DNA from 3 places in the Methylovorus sp. MP688 genome. Region 1 is predicted to be linked to each of the others. Evidence: riboswitches for the same ligand, from Rfam matches in the RefSeq annotation. Region 1 holds a riboswitch; each other region holds the start of a gene.
What was found. Region 1 has a riboswitch for cobalamin ahead of MPQ_RS00815 (TonB-dependent receptor domain-containing protein). Riboswitches for the same ligand answer to the same signal wherever they lie in the genome.
Positions count from the first base shown of each region.

Region 2: linked by a shared signal. The riboswitch ahead of MPQ_RS09690 (TonB-dependent siderophore receptor) and the one ahead of MPQ_RS00815 (TonB-dependent receptor domain-containing protein) in region 1 are both predicted to bind cobalamin.
Region 3: linked by a shared signal. The riboswitch ahead of MPQ_RS05610 (ribonucleoside-diphosphate reductase subunit alpha) and the one ahead of MPQ_RS00815 (TonB-dependent receptor domain-containing protein) in region 1 are both predicted to bind cobalamin.

Region 1 covers NC_014733.1:176,769-184,521, forward strand. The annotation lists gene MPQ_RS00795 (cobaltochelatase subunit CobN) at 1-471, opposite strand, end outside; gene MPQ_RS00800 (cobyrinate a,c-diamide synthase) at 468-1,757, opposite strand; gene cobO (cob(I)yrinic acid a,c-diamide adenosyltransferase) at 1,751-2,362, opposite strand; gene MPQ_RS00810 (hypothetical protein) at 2,359-2,928, opposite strand; gene MPQ_RS00815 (TonB-dependent receptor domain-containing protein) at 3,049-4,923, opposite strand; cobalamin riboswitch at 5,030-5,237, opposite strand; gene MPQ_RS00820 (hypothetical protein) at 5,416-5,979, opposite strand; gene MPQ_RS00825 (TonB-dependent receptor) at 6,104-7,753, opposite strand, start outside.
Region 2 covers NC_014733.1:2,043,466-2,051,218, reverse strand. The annotation lists gene MPQ_RS09695 (TonB-dependent siderophore receptor) at 1-1,497, opposite strand, end outside; gene MPQ_RS09690 (TonB-dependent siderophore receptor) at 1,661-3,757, opposite strand; cobalamin riboswitch at 3,873-4,069, opposite strand; gene MPQ_RS09685 (hypothetical protein) at 4,261-4,749, shown strand; gene MPQ_RS09680 (patatin-like phospholipase family protein) at 4,781-5,716, opposite strand; gene MPQ_RS09675 (EAL domain-containing protein) at 6,161-7,753, shown strand, end outside.
Region 3 covers NC_014733.1:1,147,321-1,155,073, reverse strand. The annotation lists gene MPQ_RS05610 (ribonucleoside-diphosphate reductase subunit alpha) at 1-2,101, opposite strand, end outside; cobalamin riboswitch at 2,245-2,502, opposite strand; gene MPQ_RS05605 (EamA family transporter) at 2,716-3,588, shown strand; gene metE (5-methyltetrahydropteroyltriglutamate--homocysteine S-methyltransferase) at 3,678-5,978, opposite strand; gene MPQ_RS05595 (LysR family transcriptional regulator) at 6,077-6,988, shown strand; gene MPQ_RS05590 (hypothetical protein) at 7,127-7,408, shown strand; gene MPQ_RS05585 (efflux RND transporter periplasmic adaptor subunit) at 7,502-7,753, opposite strand, start outside.

The DNA.
Region 1 (7,753 bases):
GCGCGCGGCGCTGGCAATCTCCGGGGCGAGATTGTTCTGAGTGAGTGTCAGCGCTGCCGCATCCTTAAAGCGGCTGACCGGCTTACCAGCAAAGCGGCTGCGCATGGAAAGCCCGCTTTCGCCATTGAGTGCGATGAAGTTGCGGATATCGCCACTGCCAGCCCGATCCAGCCGGACTTGCAGTCGTTGCGCGGCTTCGCCATAGACGGCGATGGCCATCACGGCATCGGCATTTTTCAGCCAGCGATCCAGCGTTTTGTCGTCCGCCGCCAGTACTTGCGATTGCGTGCGCAGCAGGATTTTATCCTTGCCGTTATTGGCAAGTACCACGTGCGCCGCATTGGCCACTGCCGGGGCGGTGCGATCGGAGACGATGCCGAACAGCGTGGCAGCGGAGGCAGGCGGGCTGGAAAGGGTGAATGCCGCAAGCAGCAGGCCGCCAAGGGTATAAGCAGGCAGCCGGGCCATCATGCGGTGAAGAGGGCGGCGGCCGCTTGCGGGTTGGAGGGGAAGTAAAAGTGCAGATAGCTCGCGGTCAGGCTGCCATGGCGATAGATGGCTTCGCCGGGTTTTCCGCGCTGGGTGATGGCGCTGTGCATAGGCGGCAAGGTGGTTTCCATGCGGGAGTAATGAAAGGTGTGGGCGTTGAGGCGCCCATCGGCAAAGTCGGCAAACTGCACGCCCAGCCCCTGAAAGCGCGGCTGCATGCTGGTGCTGCCAGGCAGCAGGCCAAACATCGGCGTGCTATCAATCGCCTCACTGAGTGCCATCATGCCGCCGCATTCGGCCAGCATGGGTATGCCTGCTTGCCAGGCTTGCTGCAATGCCTGGCGCATGGCCTGGTTGGCGCTGAGGGTCGCGGCATGGATCTCCGGATAGCCGCCGGGAAACCACAGGGCATCGGCGGTGGGCAGCGCCTGATCATGTAGCGGTGAGAAAAATTCGAGTTGGGCGCCCATTTCACGCAGGCAATCCAGATTGGCAGGATAAATAAAACAGAAGGCTGCATCGCGTGCGATGGCGATGGTTTTGCCCGCCAGCGGACGGAAGCTATCGGCTGGGGTGTCGGTTGGTGCAGCGAAGTCGGTAGCCGGGGGTAGCGGCAAGATGCCATCGGGCTGCGAGGCCAGCAGGGCCTGTGCTGCAGCGCTGATGCGTTGTTCCAGATCGTCAATCTCGTCGGCACGGTGCAGGCCGAGGTGGCGTTCTGGCAATGAAAAGTTGTCGGATTTTGGCAAGGCGCCCAGCCATGGAATATCGGCTGGCAGGCTCTGACGCAATAAATCCGCATGGTGGCTGCTACTGGTGCGGTTGCCGATGACACCTGCCGGAATCAGCGCCGGGCGATAGCGATAAAGCCCGGCTGCCAGTGCGCCAAAAGTCTGCGCCATGCCAGCAGCATCTACGGTCAGGGCGACAGGGATACGAAAGCGTTCGGCGATATCAGCGCTGGATGGCGCACCATCGTAAAGCCCCATCACGCCTTCAATGATGATCACATCGGCGTCGAGCGCGGCCTGATGCAGCCTGGCCTGGATGTCGGCCTCACCATTCATGGCCAGGTCGAGGTTGTAAACGGGATGACCGGTGGCGGTCGCCAGGATCATGGGGTCAAGAAAGTCGGGGCCGCATTTGAAACCACGCACCCGCAAGCCGCTATCGCGCCAGGCGCGGGCCAGGGCGGCGGTGACCAGTGTTTTGCCCTGATTGGATGCCGGGGCGGAAACCAGCAGGGCCGGGCAGGCCGCCGCTACCACTCCACCCCCGGCATGGCTTGCACGCCATTTTTAAAGGCATGCTTCACCATATTCATTTCGGTGACGGTGTCGGCCTGCTCTATCAGCTCCGGCGGCGCTGCCCGGCCGGTGACGACCACATGCTGCATAGCAGGGCGCGCGGCAATGTCCGCCAGCACATCGGCCAGCTCCAGGTAATGGTATTTGAGCACGATGTTGAGCTCGTCCAGTATCACCACGCCGACACTGCTATCTTGCATGGCTTGCTGCGCCTGGGCCCAGCCTTGTTTGGCAGCGGCAATATCGCGATCGCGGTTTTGCGTTTCCCAGGTAAAGCCTTCGCCCATCACATGCCAGGTGACATTGGGCTGGTTGCGGTAAAAGGCCTCTTCGCCGGTGTCGGAGCGGCCTTTGACAAACTGCACCACCACCGCACGCTGACCATGCCCCAGCGCACGCGCCAGCAGGCCAAACGCTGCGGTGGATTTGCCTTTGCCATTGCCGGTATTCACCAGCAACAGGCCGCGCTCTACCCGGGCGGCCTCAATCTTGGCATCGACCACTGCTTTTTTGCGCGCCATGCGATCGGCATGGCGCTGGTTCAGCCCCTGGTCTTGCTCACTCATGCGGCTTGCTTGGCATCAGCGCGCACCAGCTTGATCACGATATGAATGATGGCGGCGGTGGCGATGTAAAACGCCAGGGTTTGCAGGGAAGATGGATAGTATTTGGTCAGGCGTGGCAGGAATTCCATCAGTGATGGATCGGCGTAGCGACCGGAGAAGAAGTAGAAGCCGCCGCTGGAGAACAGGTGGCAGATAAAGCTACTGACCAGTACAGCGCCGCTCAATGTGAACAGGGATTTGATGGCAAAGCTGTAGTGCTTGGCAAACCAGCGACCGCCCAGCCACAGGGTACCGTAAGCCGGTACCAGGAAGCCATAGGCCGGGCTGGTGCAGAAATCGCTGCCGCCACTGGCGCTCACCGAGGCAAAGTCCAGACCCGCTGCGAGGCCCATGAAGACGGGAAACACCCACATTGGGCGCAGATAAACACCCAGCATGAAAAAGACGGCCCAGGATGCGCTGGGCAGATGGTTGACGCTGGCAAAGTGGTTGCCACGCGTCATGATCATGAGTGCTGCGAGCAGTAAGCCGACGATAAGCTGTTGCTGTTTGGTGAGGTTAAGCATGAGAGATTGCCTTATGGTTAAAGTATTTAAGAAACGGAACATTTCAATATTTTAAATGAAATGTTCCCTTAACATTGCCTCTTGCATGGCCTATCGTTTTGCCGCTGCTCTTTGCCCGCCTTAAAGCGCGGGCGAATAGCGCAGTGTGACGAACAGGTTGGTGCCGAACGTGCCATAGTCCTTGGCCAACTCATACTCGCGATCAAACAGATTGTTGACGCGCGCATTCACTGACCAGTCCTGGTTGATGCGGTAATTGGTAAACACATTGAGCAGGGTGTAACCGCTCAGGCGGAGAGCGTTGGCCGTGTCATCAAAACGATGGCCGGAGCTTTCGATTTCACTGCCAAATTGCCAGTCGCCCCACGTTTGGGTTAAGCCCAGCGCGCCATGCTCACGGGCGCGACGCGGCAGCCAGTTTCCTGTGTCGGCATCTTCTGCCCGCAAAAAGTCGGCATTGCCGTATACCTGAGTGCGATCCCAGCTGCCGTTGTAGCTCAGCGTCAGGCCTTTGAGATCGGCTTTATTGACGTTGATGGGTGGAGTAGTTGTGCCCACCGATGGCGTGATGATCAGGTTATCCACCTTATTTTTGTAATAGATGGCGCTGATACGCTGGCCACCCTGGCTAAATTGCAGGCCAATCTCGCCATTTTCGGCTTCTTCTGGTTTGAGGTTGGGATTACCTATGTATCTACCTTGCAAGGGGCTATAAAGCTGATTAAAGGTCGGTGCATTAAATGCCGTCCCGTATAGCGCATGGGCGCGCCATTGCGGATTAATCTGGTAAGCATACCCAAGGCTGCCGGTGGTTTTGTCGCCAAACTGCGAGTTCTGGTCGAGGCGACTGTTGGCCTGGAACTGGTGGCTCCCGAGCTTGTATTGCCAGCCCAGCAGATAGGATTGAATGTTGCGTTCATCCTTGGCAAATTTGGTCGTTCCCTCAACCTTCTGTTCGCGCCGCTCAGAGCCCAGCGTAAACAAGCCCAAATCTGTCGTGATGTCGTTTTGCCAGCTGTATTGGGTTTGCGTGGTCTTGATCAGTGAGCGGACTTTCAGGGTATTGGCCGTGTTTGGGCTGAATGACTCCAGATTGTCCTCACTCTGGCCGACGCTGAAATTGCTCATCCAGTTTTCGGTGAACTGATTTTTGCTGTAAACCGAGATCAGAGTCTGACGGCGGTTGCCATAATAATCAAAGCGGTTTGTTGGGTTTGCTGCTGGACTAGTAGTGCCACCATCGTAATGGTTGGTGCCCTCATTCAGCCAGCCCTGGATGCCGAGCTCATGGTTCTCGGTGAAATGCTGAGCCAGTTTCAATGACACATTTCTGTTGTTATAGCCATCGTCATCCGGGTTGTAATTTCTTAATGTTTTATTAGCAATGGCAGAGACGCCATTGGTGGAACTGGCTCCGGCCTGCACGCTGAAACTGGTGTTTTCGACTCGTCCCGCAATTCCAGCCGTGGCGCTGCTGCTGCCATAGGTGCCCAGGCCCACGCTCGCATTCAGGCGCGGTTTGCCTTTGCCGCTCTTGGTAAAAATCTGGATGACGCCGCCGATTGCATCAGCGCCATACAAGCTGCTGGCCGGGCCGCGCAGGATTTCCACGCGCTCAATCTGGTCGAGCGGAATATTTTCAAGCGCTGTGGTGCCGGTGGTGGCGGAGCTGACGCGCAGGCCGTCTATCAGCACTAGCGTATGTGTGGCGTTGGCGCCACGGATAAAGATATCAGCAGATTTGCCGGTGCCGCCATTCTGTACGATCTGCACGCCGGGTTGCATGGCGAGCAGTTGCACCAGGGTCGTCTGACCGGCTTTCTGAATCTGATCCTGGGTAATGACGGAAATATCGCCCAGCGCATCGCTGACTTTTTGTTCGGTGCGGGCGGCGGTGACGACGATGTCTGACAGTGTGGTATCGGCCGCCACTGAATTGAATGAATGCGCAAACAAAGGCGCAAGCGCGATGGCGAGTGCAGAACGGTGAAGCATGGAATTTTCCTTATGCTGTTCCCGGCAACGCTTGCGCCTGTGGCGTGGTAATCAAGACAGAGTGGAGAACAGCTGAAGCGAGTCTGGTGACGCTGCAACCCCGCAGCAATCCCTTGAATCATCAGGCCGGTCTCCGGGCTCATACGTTTTGTTAATCCGCCTTCCCATGGCTATGCCACAGTGGCGTGTAGGATCAACCACACGTAATTACCGTTGCGGGGGCAGCACAGGGTTTGTTTGTGAAAACTCACCTGTTTCCCAGTTTCACCTCATCGCAGAATAGCGACTTCGGCACCTGAACAACTGCGTGAATTATATGCGATGTCGCCGAAAATAAACAGGCGGGGAAATGCGGTTGAGGAAAAGCGAGGAACGAACGTTAGGCGTCTGGAGATACACTTTTTGCAAGCTTACATGGCATGCAGCCCAGCAGATTGCCGGGCTGAGAATGTTGATGAGGCTGACGTGGGCTACCACGCTACCCGACAAAGATTAAAGCGATATGCGGCTGGGAGCGGCGATACGCAATTTGAATAAACGGGCTGCCAGCCAACCAATCGCCACATACATCAACGCGTAGCCGACATAGGGCATGTAATACTTGGCTACGCGGACGCTAAATTCGGTAATGGTCAGGCTATCCACTTTGTCTGAAAACGCAAACCAGAAGGCATTGGACACAACAAAAGCAATGCTGGTGGAGCCCCAGGCAAACAAGGCAAATGGCAAGATGGAAAATGGCTTGTCACTATCCGCCAGTAACCGTCCCGCGCCCCATACCAGACCATAGGTGGGAATCAGGCCCCAGTAACCAGGCGACATGCAGTAATCCGACACGCCTTGCCAGCCCATGGCATACCCATCCATGCCAAATGCCGCAATCAGCGCCAGCCCCAGCCAGCTCGTATTAGTGATCAGCAAGCCGCCCATGAACAGCACCGCCAGCGTGGCGTCAGGCAGGTAAACATCATTGCCGAAATGCTGGGTGCGAGTGGCGATGATCAAGAGAATCAGGATAGCGCCCACCCAGAAAGACTGCTTGTTGTGCTGCGGCATTTCGTCAAAACTCCGTTGTGCTTGCTTAGTGCCTTGGATTGTAACTGTTTAAATCAAAATCCCCAAAAGCAAAAGCCGCCAGATACATTCAAGTAGGTGGCGGCCATATCAGCTTTAAGGGCGATTAAAAGTCAGCTTTCATGCCTACGCGCCAGGTACGTGAGAAATCGACTGGATAGATGGCATCGTCACGCACCTGTATGGAGTTCTTGTGTTCAAAAATGTTATTAAGTGCAGTGAATAGCTGCACATTCTTGAATTTATAACTCAGGGCAAGGTTAGTGGATTCGTAGCTATTTTGTTTCTGCGTCAGGTTATTGGCGAAGTCATCCGCTGAATAAGTGGAAGAGCGCCACACATGGCTGAGGTTTAGGTAAGCATTTTCGTAAAAACGATACCCAAGATTAGCTACTACCCCATTGCGCGATACTCCCGGGAGTTCTTTGCCATTAAACGCTCCATTCCCATCGGCTTCTCTATCGATAATTGCCCGTGTGTATGTGTAAATGAGGGACGTGCTGATGTTATCGGTAACTTGAAACTGATCTTGAAACTCAAGGCCATATTTGTGGGACTGGTCTATATTTGTATTAAGCCCAATAAGTGAGTTGTAATAAATTTCGTCATGTAAGCGAGTTTTGAAAAGGGTGATTTTCAAACGATTTTTTTCAATCAAATGATTGAAGCCCACATTGAGAGTTCTGGCCCGTGATGGCGCAATGAAACTATTAAATGCGCCGATCTGGTTGAAGAAACGGTCAATATCAGGAGCTTGGTAGGCTTTGTTATAGTTGGCAAACACGCTGGATTGCTGATTAAGGCGATAGTTCATGCCTATATCCCAAGCTCCCAGTTTATCCCCATTTTCCCAGCCAGTTGTTCCGGTTGGATTGTAGTTATATTCCACTTTTTCTCGGCGGGCTCCTGCCGAAAGTGTAAGAGCATCAAGATGCAGTTCTGATTGAATAAAAGCCGCTGTATTGTCTTTGGTGAAATTATTGCTAGTGCCTTTTCGCTCCCCTTCAAAGGTTTGTAAACCTCCAACAACGCTAAAGAGGTCGCTCTGATATGTCAGCCCTACGTCATGGGAAAGATAGTCGTAGTCGAACTTCGAACTATAGTTGAAATACTCGGAGTGCTTATCTTCCTGTGTGCGGTTGGCACTGAGTTTCCAATGATTGTTGATTTGATACTCCAGCCCCACTCGCCATTGATCAGAGTCCAACGCTTGATGGGTATATGCTCCGCTGCTGCCGTTTTGGCGAGGGTTATCTCTAAACTGTGCGCGTGTCAGTGAGTTGACATAGCGGATGTCGGTGCGCGAGCTCGTGCCCTCTACATTAAAACGAAGGCCATCCATAGGCTTAATACCGAGTTTGATATTCTGTGCTGTGGTTGAGTAGCTGTCTCTTTTGCCAGTACTATCTTTTTTGCTGTATCCATCATTGCTGTCATCAGAAGCGCTGGCAGATAAATCAAAGTATTGCTCAGAAATACCCGCGGAAATATTGCCAGTTTTGCTTCCGAAGTTCCCCGCTGAAGCGCTGACAGAAACGCCAGTGCGTGTTTTTGTATAAATCTGAATGGTCCCCGCCATTGCGCCGTCACCATAGATCACGGAACCACTGCCTTTGGTAATTTCGATGCGATCAATATTGCTGAGCGGAATCCCGCCAATCAATTGCGGTGAACCATCAATGTTATTCAGGCGTTGACCATCGACTGACACGACGATGTTTTGATAGCCGTTAGCATTGCCATAGCCACGCATATC
Region 2 (7,753 bases), 1.0 Mb from region 1:
TTTGAGTTTCGATGTCACAAAGCCGGAAGCCCCCAGCTCGTAGTTGGTGGAGAATTCCGTGTCGAGATCAGGATTGGGCACGGCTCGGCCAAAGCGGCCAGAGTAGCGATCCTTCATGGTGGGGAAGCGGCTCTTGCGTGCGATGGTGGCGTGGACTTCATCCGTTGCATTGGGCTTGTAGAACAGGCCTGCTTGCGGATTCCAGGAATCGGCGTCGCCTTTCTTGAAATCGTAAAGCTGGTTGGCATTGTTCAGGCCTTCGGCCTCGAGTGTTTCGCGACGGTCGCGGCTCACCCCCAGCACCAGGGCCAGTTTTTCCGTAATCTGGTGCGTGTCTTCCACCGCCAGCGAGGTCGTTCTGTCTTCAAAATTCTGAACCGGGTTGCCCTTGTTGTGTTCCTCGTGTTTGTCCTGTTTGATGTGTAGCGCAAACTTCAGGGTGTTCTGCTGGTTGATGGTGGTGCCGAATTCGGTGCTGGCGCCATAGCTGTGGTCGTTGTAGATGCTGGTGAAGGCATAACTGCGCGTCATGGACGAGTAACGGGCATCGTCGTAGCTGTTCAGCACATTGCTGAATTTGTCGTAAAACGCACGCACTTTCAGATAAGACGATTGGCCGATACCGGTGCGTGAGATGAAGTAAAGACTGTCTTTATCCCACTCGGGCCAGCGCCAGTAGCGGATGGACTGTGTGCTGTCTGAGCCGGCATATACCGGATTGCCTTTTGAGCCGCGCTGGCTGATGTAATTCAGGCTGTATTCATCGCCCTCACGCGGGGTAAAGCCGATTTTGAGGTTGATCTTGCCATCCTGCGTGTAGGAGTTATCGCGCACGCCGCCGTCCTCATAGGTGGTGGGCTTGAAGTCGGATGACATTCGGTAGCGGTTGGTGTCCAGCATGGAGCCACTGGCTTGCCAGTACCAGGTGCCATAGTTGCCCCCGGCATTGATGTCGGTGCGGTAACCGTTGTATTTGAAATCTTTGTCGGTCTTGAGCCCAACCGTAACATCACCTTCAAACTCTCTGGAGGGTTTGCGACTGACCAGATTGATGGCTCCGCCCAAGGTATTGGGGCCATATAGCACCGAGCTGAAACCTTTGGCGACCTGCACGCTGGCAAGGTCAAAGGTATTGAAGCGCGCCAGGTCCACATAGCCGTCATACGAGACATAGACCGGAACGCCATCAATGAAAACAGGCACTTGTCTTAAGTCAAAGCCACGCAACTGCAAGGTTTGCTCGTTGCGTGGACCGCCCTCGGAAAGAGCCACGCCGGGCAGGGTATTGACGGCGGTTCCCACGGTTTCGCGGTTCAGCAGACGCATCTGACGTTGAGTGACGGTGTCGCTGGAGCCGGTGACAGCGCTGTCGTTCGGGGCGGTGACCAGGACCTCCCCCAGGTTGAAAGTATTGATGTCTGCGGCTTGCGCTGTCAGCGCCATACCTCCCAGTATGGCGGCGGTCAGGCGCGCATGCTTGTTTCTGTTGAGCTTCATAGGATCCCCCTTTAAAAGTGACGTCATTCTAATAGGAGGTCTTTCGTTATGTCCAACTGAATATAGCGTGTGATGTAAAGAGGCGTGTTTCAAGCTGTTTTCGATCGACATGCTGGGTCTGTCTTGGTGAGGGCGACATGATGGCATGCCGCCCCGATGACAATCAGTAGCTGACTTCGGCCGTCAGTTCCAGGCTACGAGAGGGGCCGAGGATGAACTGGCTGGTGTCGTAATAGGTGCTGGCGTAGAGTTTGTCACCCAGATTGCGGGCGTTGAGGCGCAGGGTGGTGTGGCGGTTGGCACGCCAGGCAATGTTGGCGTCATACACGGTATAGCCGGGCATGACCGAGGTGTTGGCCGTGTCGGCGTAGCGTTGCCCTGTCAGTCGGGCCCCCGCGCCCATGGACCAGTCACCCAGCTGGTAGTAAACCCAGGCGTTGGCGACTTTCTCCGGTACATTGGTCGGCGTATTGCCGGCGCGTGAGGCACCGCTTTCCAGCAATTCGCCATAGCGCGCCTTCAGCAGTGCCACATTGGCGTCTACACGCCAATGTGCGCTTGGCAGCAGCAGGGTGGAAAGCTCCACACCGCGTGAAGACTGCTTGCCGCCTTGCACTGTCAGCCGCTGATCGGTAGGGTCGCGTGTCAGGATGTCGTCCTTGGCGATGTGGTACAGCGCCAGCGTCACTTCGCCTTTGCCGTGATCCAGCATGTGCTTGATGCCGACTTCGGCCTGCTTGGCGGTGGTCAGCTTGTAGGCTTTGCTGCCGGGACGTAAGGAGACGATGGACGATACCGGGTCCGAGCCCTGGCTGTATTGCCCATACACGGCCAGGCCGGGAGTGGCGGTAAACACCGTGCCCAGGCGATAGGAAAAGGGCGAGTAATCCTTGTCGAAGGAAGCGCCCTTGATGAGGTTCTGATGATCGACATTGATCCAGTCCTGGCGCAAGCCTGCGGTGAGCTTCAGCCGCTCGGTCAGGTCCAGCGCATCTTCCACAAACAGCGCGTTTTGCAAGGTGCGTGCCTTGAATTCGGGGATGGTCGGGTCCAGCGCGGCATCGGAGTAGTAACCCGGCGCAAAACCCTTGGCCGGCACGGTGTTACTTCCATCCGTGCCATCATAAAAGTTGTCGATATAACGCAGATCCACGCGCGTGGTTTCCCAGCCCATGGCCCAGCGGTTCTTGTGGCCGAAGGCATCGGCTATGCTGGCCAGTTCCAGGCGGTTGCCCAGCTGTTTCAGCTGGTGTTTGATCTCGGTATAGAGAGATCGCGTTACGGTATTGCTGGCACTATCGAGAGCATAGTATTCCAGGTTGCGCCAGTGGCGGCGGCTGTTAAACCAGTAGCCGATGTTGGTGAGTTTCAGGCTATCTGAAATATCCCATTCCACCTTGGCGCGCAGGCGGTCATCGGCAAAATCCATGGCACTGTCTTGCACGTTGTAATTCTGCTTGCGCAGGCTGCTGTCGATGCGGCCATCGCGCAAAGGGATGCCGGTGTAGGTGGTCGGGGAGTCTTCGCTATGATCAAAGGTGAAATCGACGCGCAGACGATCGCTGGGCACCAGTTGCAGGCCGCTCATGAGCTTGCGGCTCTGATGCTCGCCTCGGTCCACATAGCCATTGCCGCCGGTGGCGGAGGCATCAATGCGGAATGCGCCTATCTCGCCCACGGCCCCGGTGCCTCCCACGCCAGCGCGGTATTCGCCGCGGGTGCCCCAGCCGGTCAGGGCTTCAAATGAAGCTTCGCGGCTCGGCGCCTTGCGTATGCTGTTGATGATGCCACCCACGGTGCCGGTGCCAAACAACACCGAAGCTGGCCCGCGCAATACCTCGATGCGCTCATAGCCCCAGGTGTCGGAGGGAAAGGTGATCGTGCTGGCGGCGGTCAAGAGCCGTACGCCATCTTCTGCCTGACCGATGGAATCATTGCCACTAAAGCCGCGCGCTGAAAAGGCATTGCCCACGCCGAGATTGCTGATGTCGCTGATGCCGGTAGAGCGTGAGATGGCTTCGCGGATACTGATATCGCCGCGGCGGCGTATGGTGTCGGCATCCACAGCCTCAATGCTGGCGGGCGTTTCAAATGGCGTCAGGCCGAGGCGGCTGCCGGTGGAAAGTGGCTGTTTGAGGCGGGATTCGGGTTTGAGGCTTTGTGCGGATACTTCGACTTCTTCCAGCGGCTGAATATTTTCAGCGTAAGCGGACACGGAAAAAAGCAAGCCGGTCAGGCTCGCCATGGCAGTACGTTTCATGGGCGTTTCCTAAATGTTCGCATGCGACCCCGCATGCCGATTCATCATGGAAAAACCACAGAGCCAGAGTATGAGATGGCTGACCAGCCTTGCCCAAACACCGCGCCCCGCGGTAGTTCCTTCGTGACTGGCAGGCCGGTCTCCGGGCTCGCGAGGCTTGATGCACCGCCTTCCCAGGCATAAGGCCCAGTGGCGTCGATGGCACATCCATACTCGCTTACCGTTGCGGGGGCAGCACAGGCATTTCACCTGTTTCCCGTTTCACCTTTCCCCTCGAGCGAGAGGGCAGGCACCTGGCAGTGTGCATAGATTATAAAGGGGAAGCTTGAATAAGTATTAAGAAATGTTAAGAGGTGCGCGCAGTGGGCCTTTGGCAGGAGAAGGTGACAATTCTGTCACCTCTGGATCGACGGATTTTGCATGCTCTGTATACTTTCTGCATAAGTCTTGATCTGGCTGCATGAGGCCTTTCAGCTCGTGAAACTCTCTTAATTATTGGGCGCATGAACCTTCTGTTTATATCCGCGAAGCTTGCCCGGGTGTTGCCTCTATTGGGCGCTGCCGGACTCCTGTTGACGCTATCTGCCTGCGACAAACTGCCCGGCTGGGCGGCTGCCTTGTTGCATACTGAGGTCAAGACCAGCCCACTCTCGGGGCCAGACAAAAACCGGGATGGCATACGCGATGATATTGAGCCGCTGATTGCGCAATCCTCCAGCTTGCCGGAGGTGATTTCGGTCAGAACGACCTATGCGAAATCGCTGCAAAAGATCGTGGAGTTTGATTTTGAGCATGCCCAGATGCTGTCCGTGTTGAAGTCGGAATACTCCCGCAGTCTGGCTTGTGCCATGCTGGTGGACGATGGGTTTATCGACAAGCTGAATAGCGCGACTTTCAACACCCCGCAGCGGATTCAGCAGCAGGATGTGTTTCAGAAGAGCATCAGCGGACAGGCATTTGATTTTGATTCCCTGTCCCGCTTGTGCAGTTAGCCGGGGCATTGCATGGTGACGGTGGCAGCACTTAGCGCGCCAGCGCCTGATAGATTGTCTCCAGCGTGGCCTTGTTGGCTTTGATCAGTTTTTTAGCTTCCGCTTTCAGGTTTTCAATATTGCCCTTGGTGGCGTTATCCATGTCATCCGAGGCGATGCTCAATTCCGTTTGCAGCCGGTAGTAATGGTCGCCCAGTATCATCTGCATCTGATAATTGGCGGCATCGGCCACGCCATCAAACATGCAGCTCAACAGCGGCAGTACCCAGCCAGCCTTGCCCCAGTCTTTCGCCTCATCAAAGGTAATCGGCCTGATCAGCTCGCCGGTGCCTAGCGAGACCAGCAGAAACTCGGTTTCATCCGGGAAAATGCGTTTGGCTTCGGCATAGGCCGATACCGAGGGCGAGTTGATGAACACGCCACCATCCACCAGGGTTTTCAGCGAGCCCGCCACCTCGATCTGAGTCGGTTCAAAATAGGTAGGCGCGGCCGAGGTGGCACGCGCTACGTGCTTGAGCAGCAGCGGTTTGTGTTCGTCTTTCCAGCTCTTGAAAAAGATAGGCTCGCGGTTTTGCAGGTCATAGCTGGTGATCAGGGTGTTGGTCAGGCAATCCTGTAGCGCGTCGTCTTCAAAATACTCCTGCAGCACCTGCTCAATGCCATCGGCGGAGTAAAGCTCATCGGCAATCCCGCCTATGGAGGACACGCCTTTCCACAGCGAGCGCGAGAAGATCTCCTTGCCGCGGGTTTCATAGATATTCACCAGGTCTTTCGCCGCATATCTGGCCTTGCCCGAGGCATCTTTCCTGGCGCAGCCTATCGCCAGAATGCCGCCGGTCGACGTGCCCGCAATCAGGTCAAACAATTGCCAGACCGGCTTGCCCAGATGGGCCTCGATATCAGTCAGTATCAGTGCCGGGATCAAGCCGCGGATACCACCCCCATCAATGCTTAAAATTGTTTTCATCTCAATCCTCCTGAAAGTGTTGATCTGTAAAGCAGCTTCAAGTCTTGCGTATCGTTTTGCCCCGGTGCGGTGCAACTTCTGTGCGTGTGCGGAAATGGGGATGCAGTGCATGCGCCAGCCCGGTTTATTTTTATATTATTCAGTTGCTTACTGCTGGGTGCCAGATGAATATTAAGCCTGTTTGGCCGCGAAGGGGAGTCAAATTATCCAGACCTTCGATATGTGGCCCTCAGGCTGCAAGTCTGGTCACCCCATATGCGATAAGTCATTGCTATTATCTGAATCGGCAATACAATCCTCCCATCCTTCAAATGTGATTCAAGACACAACTATTCAGGGTCAAGATTTAATCCTGCGGACCGTAAATTCATCACACGCCAGCGTGTTATGTAGCCAAAGTTGACTCGCGGTCTTAACGGCAAAACAAGAACTATTGAGTGCGGGATGCGACTAGCTAAATTCAAATATTCAGGACATGCCATCACGGCAGGCTTTGCAATGCGCATGCTGATACAGAGCCTGCTGGCACTGGTATGCATTTCGGCCGCAGTCTATGCGGTCAGTGCAGAGCAGTTGGAAAGTGGCGGCTTGCCCTTTGCCAGCAAGCCTTTGACCTCAGATACACTGGAACTGACGACGCAGGAATTTGCCTGGCTGAAGGCCCATCCGGTCATTACTGTAGGGGTGCATCACGGCTGGATGCCGATCGAGTTCCTGTCGGAGGGCAACGAGTTTCGCGGAATCACCGTGGATTACCTCAAGCGCTTCGAGCGGCTTCTGGGCGTGCGTTTTCAACGCAGCGAATACTCCGAAAATCCAGCGACCGAAACCGCCGACATGCTATCCGGTATCGCCAGCGTGAAGTCGCTCAATGGCAGCCGCTTTGTGGCGCTGCCTGAGCCTGTGATTTCGGTGCCTTACACCATCTATATCCATAAGAAAAACGACACCATCCGCACCTTTGCTGACCTCCAGCATAAGCGCGTCGCAGTATTCAAGAATGGTCCCCTGGCTGGCTTGTTGACCAAGGATCAGCAGGGTATCGAGTTATTCAAGGTGGATATCGCCGAAGAGGCCTTTGTGGCGCTGGAAACCGGCAAGGCAGATGCCTACATCGGCAATCCGCTGGTGGTGGATTATGTATCGAATGTGCAGGGCATACGCTATCTGGCCAAAGCTGGGTCCACGCCTTACAAAGCCAGCGTGAACATGGCGGTGCGCAAGGACTGGCCAGAGCTGGCCAGTATCCTGCAGAAAACACTGAAGCATCTGGAGCCAGAGCGTAGCGACATTCTGAATGACTGGCGCCTGCAGCCTGGCAGCAAAACCGGTTTATTGCCTTTCCTGCTGGCAGGCCTGCTGTTGCTGGCGACCATCATTGTGCTGCGCGGCTACCGGCTCAAGCGCGAAGTGGCAAGGCAAGCGGCCGCCTCGCAAAAACTGATCTGGAAGCAGGCCAATTACGATTTTCTGACCGGCTTGCCCAATCGTCCCATGTTCCACAAACAGCTGGCGGAAGAAATCCATAAATCGCTGCAACACCAGCAGCCGCTGGTGCTGATGTTTCTCGATCTGGATAACTTCAAGCAGATCAACGATCAGCTAGGGCATTCCATCGGTGACAAGCTGCTGGTGGAAACCGGCGCGCGTATCGCCGCCGTCGCCCGCGATTGCACACTGCTGGCACGTCTGGGTGGCGATGAATTCACCATTGTGCTTTCCAATGTGCAAAACCAGCAGCAGGTGGAGTGGCTGTGTGAGCGCATTCTGCGCCAGGTATCGCTGCCATTCACCATTGAGAACCACGTGGTGTATGTGACCACCAGTATAGGTATTGCGTCTTTCCCCGAGCACAGCCGGGATGTGGAAACGCTGATGAAATATGCCGACCAGGCCATGTACGAAGCCAAGCGTCTGGGCCGAAACCGTTACCAGTTCTTCTCGCCATCCATGCAGGAGCTGGCCGCACACAAGCTGCAGGTCAGCAATGATTTGCGGCATGCACTCAACCGGCACGAGCTGGTGATGTACTACCAG
Region 3 (7,753 bases), 970 kb from region 1:
TGCCTTGATCCCACAGGCTGCCACGGAATGACGAATACGCGCCCCGCTCTTCCGCCAGATAGCTGGAGGCAAGGTAGGCGTTGTAGCACACGGCTTCCATCGCGCGGTCGGCAAACTCCACCGCCGCAGCCGAGGCATACGGCACGCGCATGGCGTGCAAGGCATCCTGAAAACCCATGATGCCGAGGCCCACCGGGCGGTGACGGTAATTGGAATTGCGCGCCTTGCCCACGGCGTAGAAGTTGATGTCGACCACGTTATCCAGCATGCGCATCGCCACGCGGATGGTGGCAGCCAGCTTGGTTTGGTCCAGCACATAGCTGTCGCCTTCGCGCTTGAGGTGGGCCATCAGGTTTACCGAGCCCAGGTTGCACACGGCGATTTCCGTTTCGGAAGTATTCAGCGTGATCTCGGTGCAGAGGTTGGAGCTGTGAACCACGCCCACGTGCTGCTGCGGCGAACGGATATTGCACGGGTCTTTGAAGGTGATCCACGGATGCCCGGTTTCAAACAGCATGGAGAGCATCTTGCGCCACAGCTGCACCGCGGGCACGCGCTTGAACAGCTTGATCTCGCCATGGTCGGCGCGGCGCTCGTAGTTGGTATAGGCAGTCTCGAATGCCTTGCCATACAGATCATGCAGGTCCGGCACGTCGGATGGTGAGAACAGCGTCCAATCCGCATTGGCCTGCACGCGCTGCATAAAGAGGTCAGGAATCCAGTTGGCGGTGTTCATGTCGTGCGTACGGCGGCGGTCGTCGCCGGTGTTCTTGCGCAGGTCCAGAAACTCTTCCAGGTCCAGATGCCAGCTTTCCAGATAGCCACACACCGCGCCCTTGCGCTTGCCGCCCTGATTCACCGCCACGGCGGTATCGTTGACCACTTTCAGGAAAGGAATCACGCCCTGGCTTTTGCCATTGGTGCCCTTGATGCGCGAGCCCAGCGCCCGCACTGGCGTCCAGTCATTGCCCAGGCCACCGGCAAATTTTTGCAGCAGCGCGTTTTCCTTGATCGCCTGGTAAATGCCATCCAGATCATCGCTCACGGTGGTGAGGTAGCATGAGGACAGCTGCGAATGGCGCGTGCCGCTGTTGAACAAGGTAGGCGTGGAGCTCATGAAATCAAAGCTGGACAGCACATGGTAAAACTCAATGGCGCGGCTTTCGCGGTCAATCTCGTTGATCGCCAGGCCCATGGCCACGCGCATGAAAAACACCTGCGGCAGCTCGATGCGGCGCTCTTCAATATGCAAAAAGTAGCGGTCGTATAGCGTCTGCAAACCCAGGTAGCCAAACTGCAGATCGCGGTCGGCCACCAGTACGCTGGCAAGGCGGCTGAGATCAAACTGCGCCAGGCGCTCATCCAGCAATTCGGCGGCAATGCCGGCCTTGATGTATTGCGGAAAATATTCGGCATAGCGCTGCGCCATGGCGGTATGGCTCACGGCTTCGCCCAGCACCTCCGCACGCACCAGGTCCAGCTGCAAACGGGCGGTGACGTAGTTGTAGGCAGGCTCGCGCTCAATCAGGCTGCGTGCGGAGAGGATCAGCGCGCGGCGCACTTCATCAAACGGCATGCCGTCGTAAAGGTCGCGCATGGCCTGCTCCACAATCACGGCGGGTTGCACGGCATCGCCCAGATTCACGCAGGCCTCGGTCACCATGCTGAGCAGCAACTGCTGATCCAGCGGCACGCGCTTGCCATCCTGCAGCACATGCAGGGTGGGCGCAGGCGCTTGCTGGGCGGCACGCTCGGCGGCGCGCTTTTCGCGGTACAGCACATAGGCGCGCGCCACGTCATGCTCGCCGGAGCGCATCAGCGCCAGCTCTACCTGATCCTGAATATCTTCAATGTGGATGGAGCCACCGGCTGGCTTGCGGCGCACCAGGGCGGCCACCACGGTATCGGTCAGCGCCTGCACCTCGGTGCGCATATGGGTGGAAATAGTCGAGTGCTCGCCCGCCACCGCCAAAAACGCCTTGGTCAGCGCAATGGAAATCTTGTCGGCGGCAAACGGCACGGCCGCGCCATCACGGCGTATGACTTGCAAACTGGGAAGTGCAGCATTTAAAACCGGCTGCGCGGTATTGATATCATCCATCTACTTGGCTCCTATCAGGAGCGGGAGTCGGCGACCGACATACGCAGGCGCAATGACATTGCACTGCCGCTGTATATCCACCACCAGGACCAGCAAGGGAGAAGGCGCAAACCTTCCATCTGCCGAGGACACCCCGCCTCAAACGCGTTGAAAAAATCCACGGCAGGTCTCCTGGCTCCCGGCCTTACGCTTGGCGCCTTCCCGAACCCCGGCAGGTTCAGTGGCTTCAGATGCCTTGCGCTACCAGACTGACATGGCGTCAGCCCGATGGCTGGTTACAGTTGCGGGGGCAGCCCCGGCGTTGCATATCGGCGAGATAACATCTGCAGATACACGCACCGGATTCCCTTTTAACTCGCGGTTTGAATCAAACCTTGAGGACCGTAGTGCTGGCAATGTAACACAATAGGGAGTGGTATCGTCAACAGAGAAATACAAAATATGGGCATAACGCCCTATGTACTCTGTCCGGAATCAAGCTATCGCCGCAAGCTAAAACGCCTGATGGCGCAGGCCCGGGCGACAAATATTTCAATCACATGACATCCACCCGCATAATGTCGGTTGTTGCCCTTCCCCGGCATTTCATCCCCCAAAAAAGAAAGTTGTTGTTCGTGGAAATCGCGTTCGTATTTGGCAGGCTGGTGTTTTCCATCCTCGCCAATGTCTATCAGAAAAAACTGTCGCAGCATCCGCTGCACCCCTTCTTCATGGTGGCGACCAGCTATGTGGTGCTGAGTGTGCTGGCGCTACCGTTTGTGCCTGTGGTGCATGCTGCCAGCCTGCCGCAGGCGTTCTGGGTGAATGTCTTGCTGGCCGCCCTGCTCGATGTGGGCGGCTGGATGTTCATGGTGATGTCGCTCGCCAAAACCGATCTGTCGGTGTTTGGGCCGCTGAATGCCTACAAGGTGGTGATTTCCATGCTGCTCGCCATTGTGTTTCTGGGCGAGGTGCCTACCCTGCAGGGCTTTGCAGGCGTGGCCATCATCGTAGTGGGCAGTTTTTTTCTGATGCCTGCCAATGGTCAGCGCGAGGCCAACCGCATGCTGCTGTTGCTGAAGGAGCGCGGCGTGCAGGCGCGTTTTCTGTCCATCTTGCTGTTTTCCATCGGCACGCTGTTCCTGAAAAACGCGGTGACGGATGGCGGGCCGCTGGCCACGCTGGTGTTCTGGTCGCTGCTGGGCTTGCCGCTGGTGATGCTGGCGAATCTGCTGTTCATACCCGCGAGTGTTAAAGAAAGCACCAAAACCTCGCTGTCGCATTTGCCCACGATTGCCAGCATAGGCGTCATGATTTTCATCATGCAGTACTGCACGCTGGTGCTGCTGTCGCACATGCTGGTGGCGTACACGCTGGCGCTGTTTCAGATGAGCATGGTGTTGCAGGTGCTGGTGGGCTATCAGGTGTTCAAGGAAAAAGACATTCTGCGCAAGCTGATCGCCGCCATCGTCATGATGCTGGGCAGCCTGCTGGTGATTAGCGCCTGAGCCAAGCCGAGCATTAAAAATGCCAGCGGCCCACGCATGCATTCATACGTGGGCCGCTGGCAAGGGTTACAAGAACGATAGTCCCGAGATCACGCCGCCTTGTGATTGAGCTTCTCGTGGCGGAGCTGACGTGCGGCGGCGACCATGTGTTGCAGGGCGGCGATGGTTTCCGGCCAGCCGCGGGTTTTAAGGCCGCAATCCGGATTCACCCACAAGCGCTCTACCGGGATCACCTCAATCGCACGCTTCAGCAAGGTGGTCATGGCTTCCACACTCGGCACCCGCGGCGAGTGGATGTCATACACCCCGGGGCCGATGTCGTTGGGGTAATCAAACTCGCCAAAGCCATCCAGCAGTTCCATCGCCGAGCGCGACGTCTCAATGGTAATCACGTCGGCATCCATCGCGGCAATCGACGGCAGAATGTCGTTGAACTCCGAATAGCACATGTGGGTATGTATCTGCGTGCTGTCTTCCGCCACGCTGGCCGATAGCTTGAATGCCCGCACCGCCCATGCCAGATACTGCGCCCACTTGGCCTGCTGCAAAGGCAGCCCTTCGCGGAAGGCGGGCTCGTCAATCTGGATGATGGCAATGCCTGCATTTTGCAGATCAGCCACTTCATCGCGTATTGCCAGCGCCAGTTGCAAGGCGGTGGTTTCGCGCGGCTGGTCATCGCGCACAAACGACCATTGCATCATGGTCACTGGACCTGTGAGCATGCCCTTAACCGGCTTGCTGGTGAGCGACTGCGCGTAGCGGGCCTCCGCCACGGTCATCGCCAGTGGGCGGTGCACATCACCATAGATAATCGGCGGCTTGACGCAACGCGAGCCGTAACTCTGCACCCAGCCGTATTGGCTGAACACATAGCCTGCCAGCTGCTCGCCGAAGTATTCCACCATGTCGTTGCGCTCGGCTTCGCCGTGCACCAGCACATCCAGATCCAGCGCCAGCTGCTGCTCAATGGCATGGCGTATGTTCTGCTGCATGGCCAGCGTGTAATCCTGCGCACTCAGATCACCCCGGCGAAACGCCGCCCGGCTCGCCCGTATATCGGCCGTCTGCGGAAAAGAGCCTATGGTCGTCGTCGGCAGCAAAGGCAGCCGCAAGCGCTTTTGCTGCGCCAGGCGCCGCTCGGCAAACGGGCTGCTGCGCTCGGCGGATAACTGCGGCAGATGCTGCAAGCGCTGCTGCACGCTCTCGTTGTGCACGCGTGGCGATGCGCCGCGAGAAGCGATGGCCTTGCGTGCGGTCTGAAACTCGGCAGCCACGCTATCCACCCCATGATTCAGCGCCTGCTGCAATAGCTGCAACTCGCGCAGCTTTTCATCGGCAAAGGCCAGCCAGGAGCGTATTTCCGCATCCATAGACGACTCCTGCGCCAGCGAAACCGGCACATGCAACAGCGAGCACGATGGCGCGATCCACAGGCGATCCCCCAGCTGCTGCGCTACCGGCTGCAACAGCTGCAAGGTCTTGTCGAGATCATTGCGCCACACATTGCGGCCATCCACTACCCCGGCGGAAAGCACCCAATGGCTGGGCAAGGCCGCCAGCCAGGCGGCGAGCTGTTCCGGCGCCCGCACCAGGTCGATATGCAGGCCATCCACCGGCAAAGACGTCACCGCACCCACATAGCGCGCCACGCTTTCAAAATACGTCGTCAGCAACAGCTTGGGCCTGTGGTCGCGGATGCGGGCATAGGCATCAGCAAACGCCGCCAGCCAGCGTGCATCGAGGTCCAGGGCCAGCACTGGCTCATCGATCTGCACCCAGGCAATGCCGCGCAGCTTGAGCTCGCTCAGCAAGGCGGCATATTGCGCGCACAAGGCTGGCAGCAGGCTCAGGCGGTCAAACCCGGCATCGCGGCTCTTGCCCAGGTACAGCCATGACACCGGGCCCAGCAACACGGGCTTGAGCTCGGCGCCGGTGGTCAGCGCCTGGTCTATCTGCAGCAGAAACGCATGGGCGTTGATGGAAAATTCGGTCTCGGCGCTCAGCTCGGGCACCAGGTAGTGGTAGTTGGTATCAAACCATTTGGTCATCTCCAGCGCGGGTTGCTCGGCATTGCCGCGGGCCAGGGCAAAGTAGTCCTGCGCCTGCAATGGCCGCCCGGCAAAGCCAAAGCGCGGCGGCGTGGCGCCAAACAGCACAGTGTGGTCCAGCACATGGTCGTAGCATGAAAAATCATTGACGCTGATAAAGGCCAGGCCGGCGTCTATCTGCTTTTGCCAATGCGTTTCGCGCAACTGGCGCGCGGTCTGCTCCAGCGCTGCTTCATGGCGGGCTTCTTCGCCGGGCGCACTTTTCCAGAATGCCTCCAGCGCAACTTTCAGTTCACGTTTGGCCCCGACGCGCGGGTACCCCAGGATATGGGCTTTGATCATGACAACTCACCTCTCAATAACGAAGGCCGCAGTTTGCGTGCTATCATCGAATTAATAAAGCGAGTTTTTTTCCATTAAACTTGAATTAAATTCATATCATGATCGAAATCCGACATCTCAAATCCTTCAAGGCCATTGCTGAAAGCGGCAAGCTGGCGCTGGCCGCCGAGCGCGTTTACCTCACGCAATCGGCGCTCTCGCACCAGATACGTTCGGTGGAGCAGTATTATCAGATCACGCTGTTTCAGCGCACCGCGCACGGTTTGCGCTTTACGCCTGCGGGCGAACGCCTGCTCAAGCTGGCGGATATCGTGCTGGAAGCCACGGCGCAGGCGGAGCGCGATCTGGAGCGGCTGAAATCCGACCAATCCGGCGAGTTGCGCATTGTGCTGGAATGCCACACCTGCTTTGACTGGCTGACGCCGGTGATGGATGCCTTTAGACGTGCCTGGCCGGAGGTGGAGCTGGATCTGGTGGCCGGGTTTCATAGCGACCCCTGGAGCCTGATCAAGGAAGGCAAGGCGGATTTTGTCATTGGCGGCCTGCCGGGCAAGATGAAAATGCTGCAGCATGTGCCGCTTTTCACCTTTGAAATCATGGCGGTATTGCCGACAGACCATCCCCTGCACACCCGCCCTTTTTTGCAGGCCGAGGATTTCAGCGGCAGCACGCTGATCACCTATCCGGTACCGGAAGAACGCATCGACCTGATACGCGAAGTCCTGCATCCGGCCAATGTGGCGTTTGACCGTCGCACGGCCGAGCTGACTGTCGCCATCATGCAACTGGTGGCGAGCCGTCGCGGGCTGGCAGCGCTGCCGAGCTGGGGCATACAGAGCTATCTGGAGCACGAGTATGTCATCGCCAAACCCATCACGCGCAAAGGCCTGTGGTCGGAGCTTTACGCCACTGGCAATACGGAAATCATGGCGCGGCCTTATGCGGTGGATCTGGTGCGGATTATTCGTGAAACCTGCCTGGATACGCTGGCAGGCATACGTTTGCTGTGAAACAAACGATTGATTTAATTTAACTAATTAATGCAATCTTAATAATGCAAATGGCAATTTGACCGAACTTAAGCCAGAAGATGGGGTTCTAACCCTGACAAGCAAGCCTGAATGAAAATGACCAAAGGAGAATAATCAATGATGAAATCATGGCCGAGTTCCCTTATTACCATTGCAATGACCGCTGCACTGATGACTGCCTGCTCGAAGCCCGAGCCCGCGAACCCGGAAACCGCAGAAGCCCCTGCGGCCACCACCCCGCCACCCGCTGCAGCCCCTGAGGCTGCACCTGCTGCTCCTGCGGCATCAGGCAAGGCAGAACCTGGTGGCTATGTGCCCGCTGAACACGAGAAGGTCGCCCCCGCTCCTGAAGGCACCGAACCTCACACGGCTGGACCAGATGAGACCAAGACCGAGTAAACCTGGGCTCGTGACGTAATTTTTTATGTCATCTGGCTGTGAACAAGTTGCCCCGTGGGTGACCAGGCATTGTGCTGGTCACCCACGTTGCTTTTAGCTTTTAGCTTTAGCCAATGGCCTGACGCCAGACTGCGTGACTGGTGACCGCGTGACTTTTGACTCTAAGACCAGAGAAGGTTTGACCACCACCGAACATGTCATCCCTGCCACCAGGGTTAAATCCCGGGGTATCTCGTCCAGCTGTATCCGCACCGGCACCCGTTGTGACAGACGCACCCAGTTGAAACTGGGATTCACATTCGCCAGCAGCCGCACGTCCGTGGGGTTGTCGCGGTCGGTAATGCC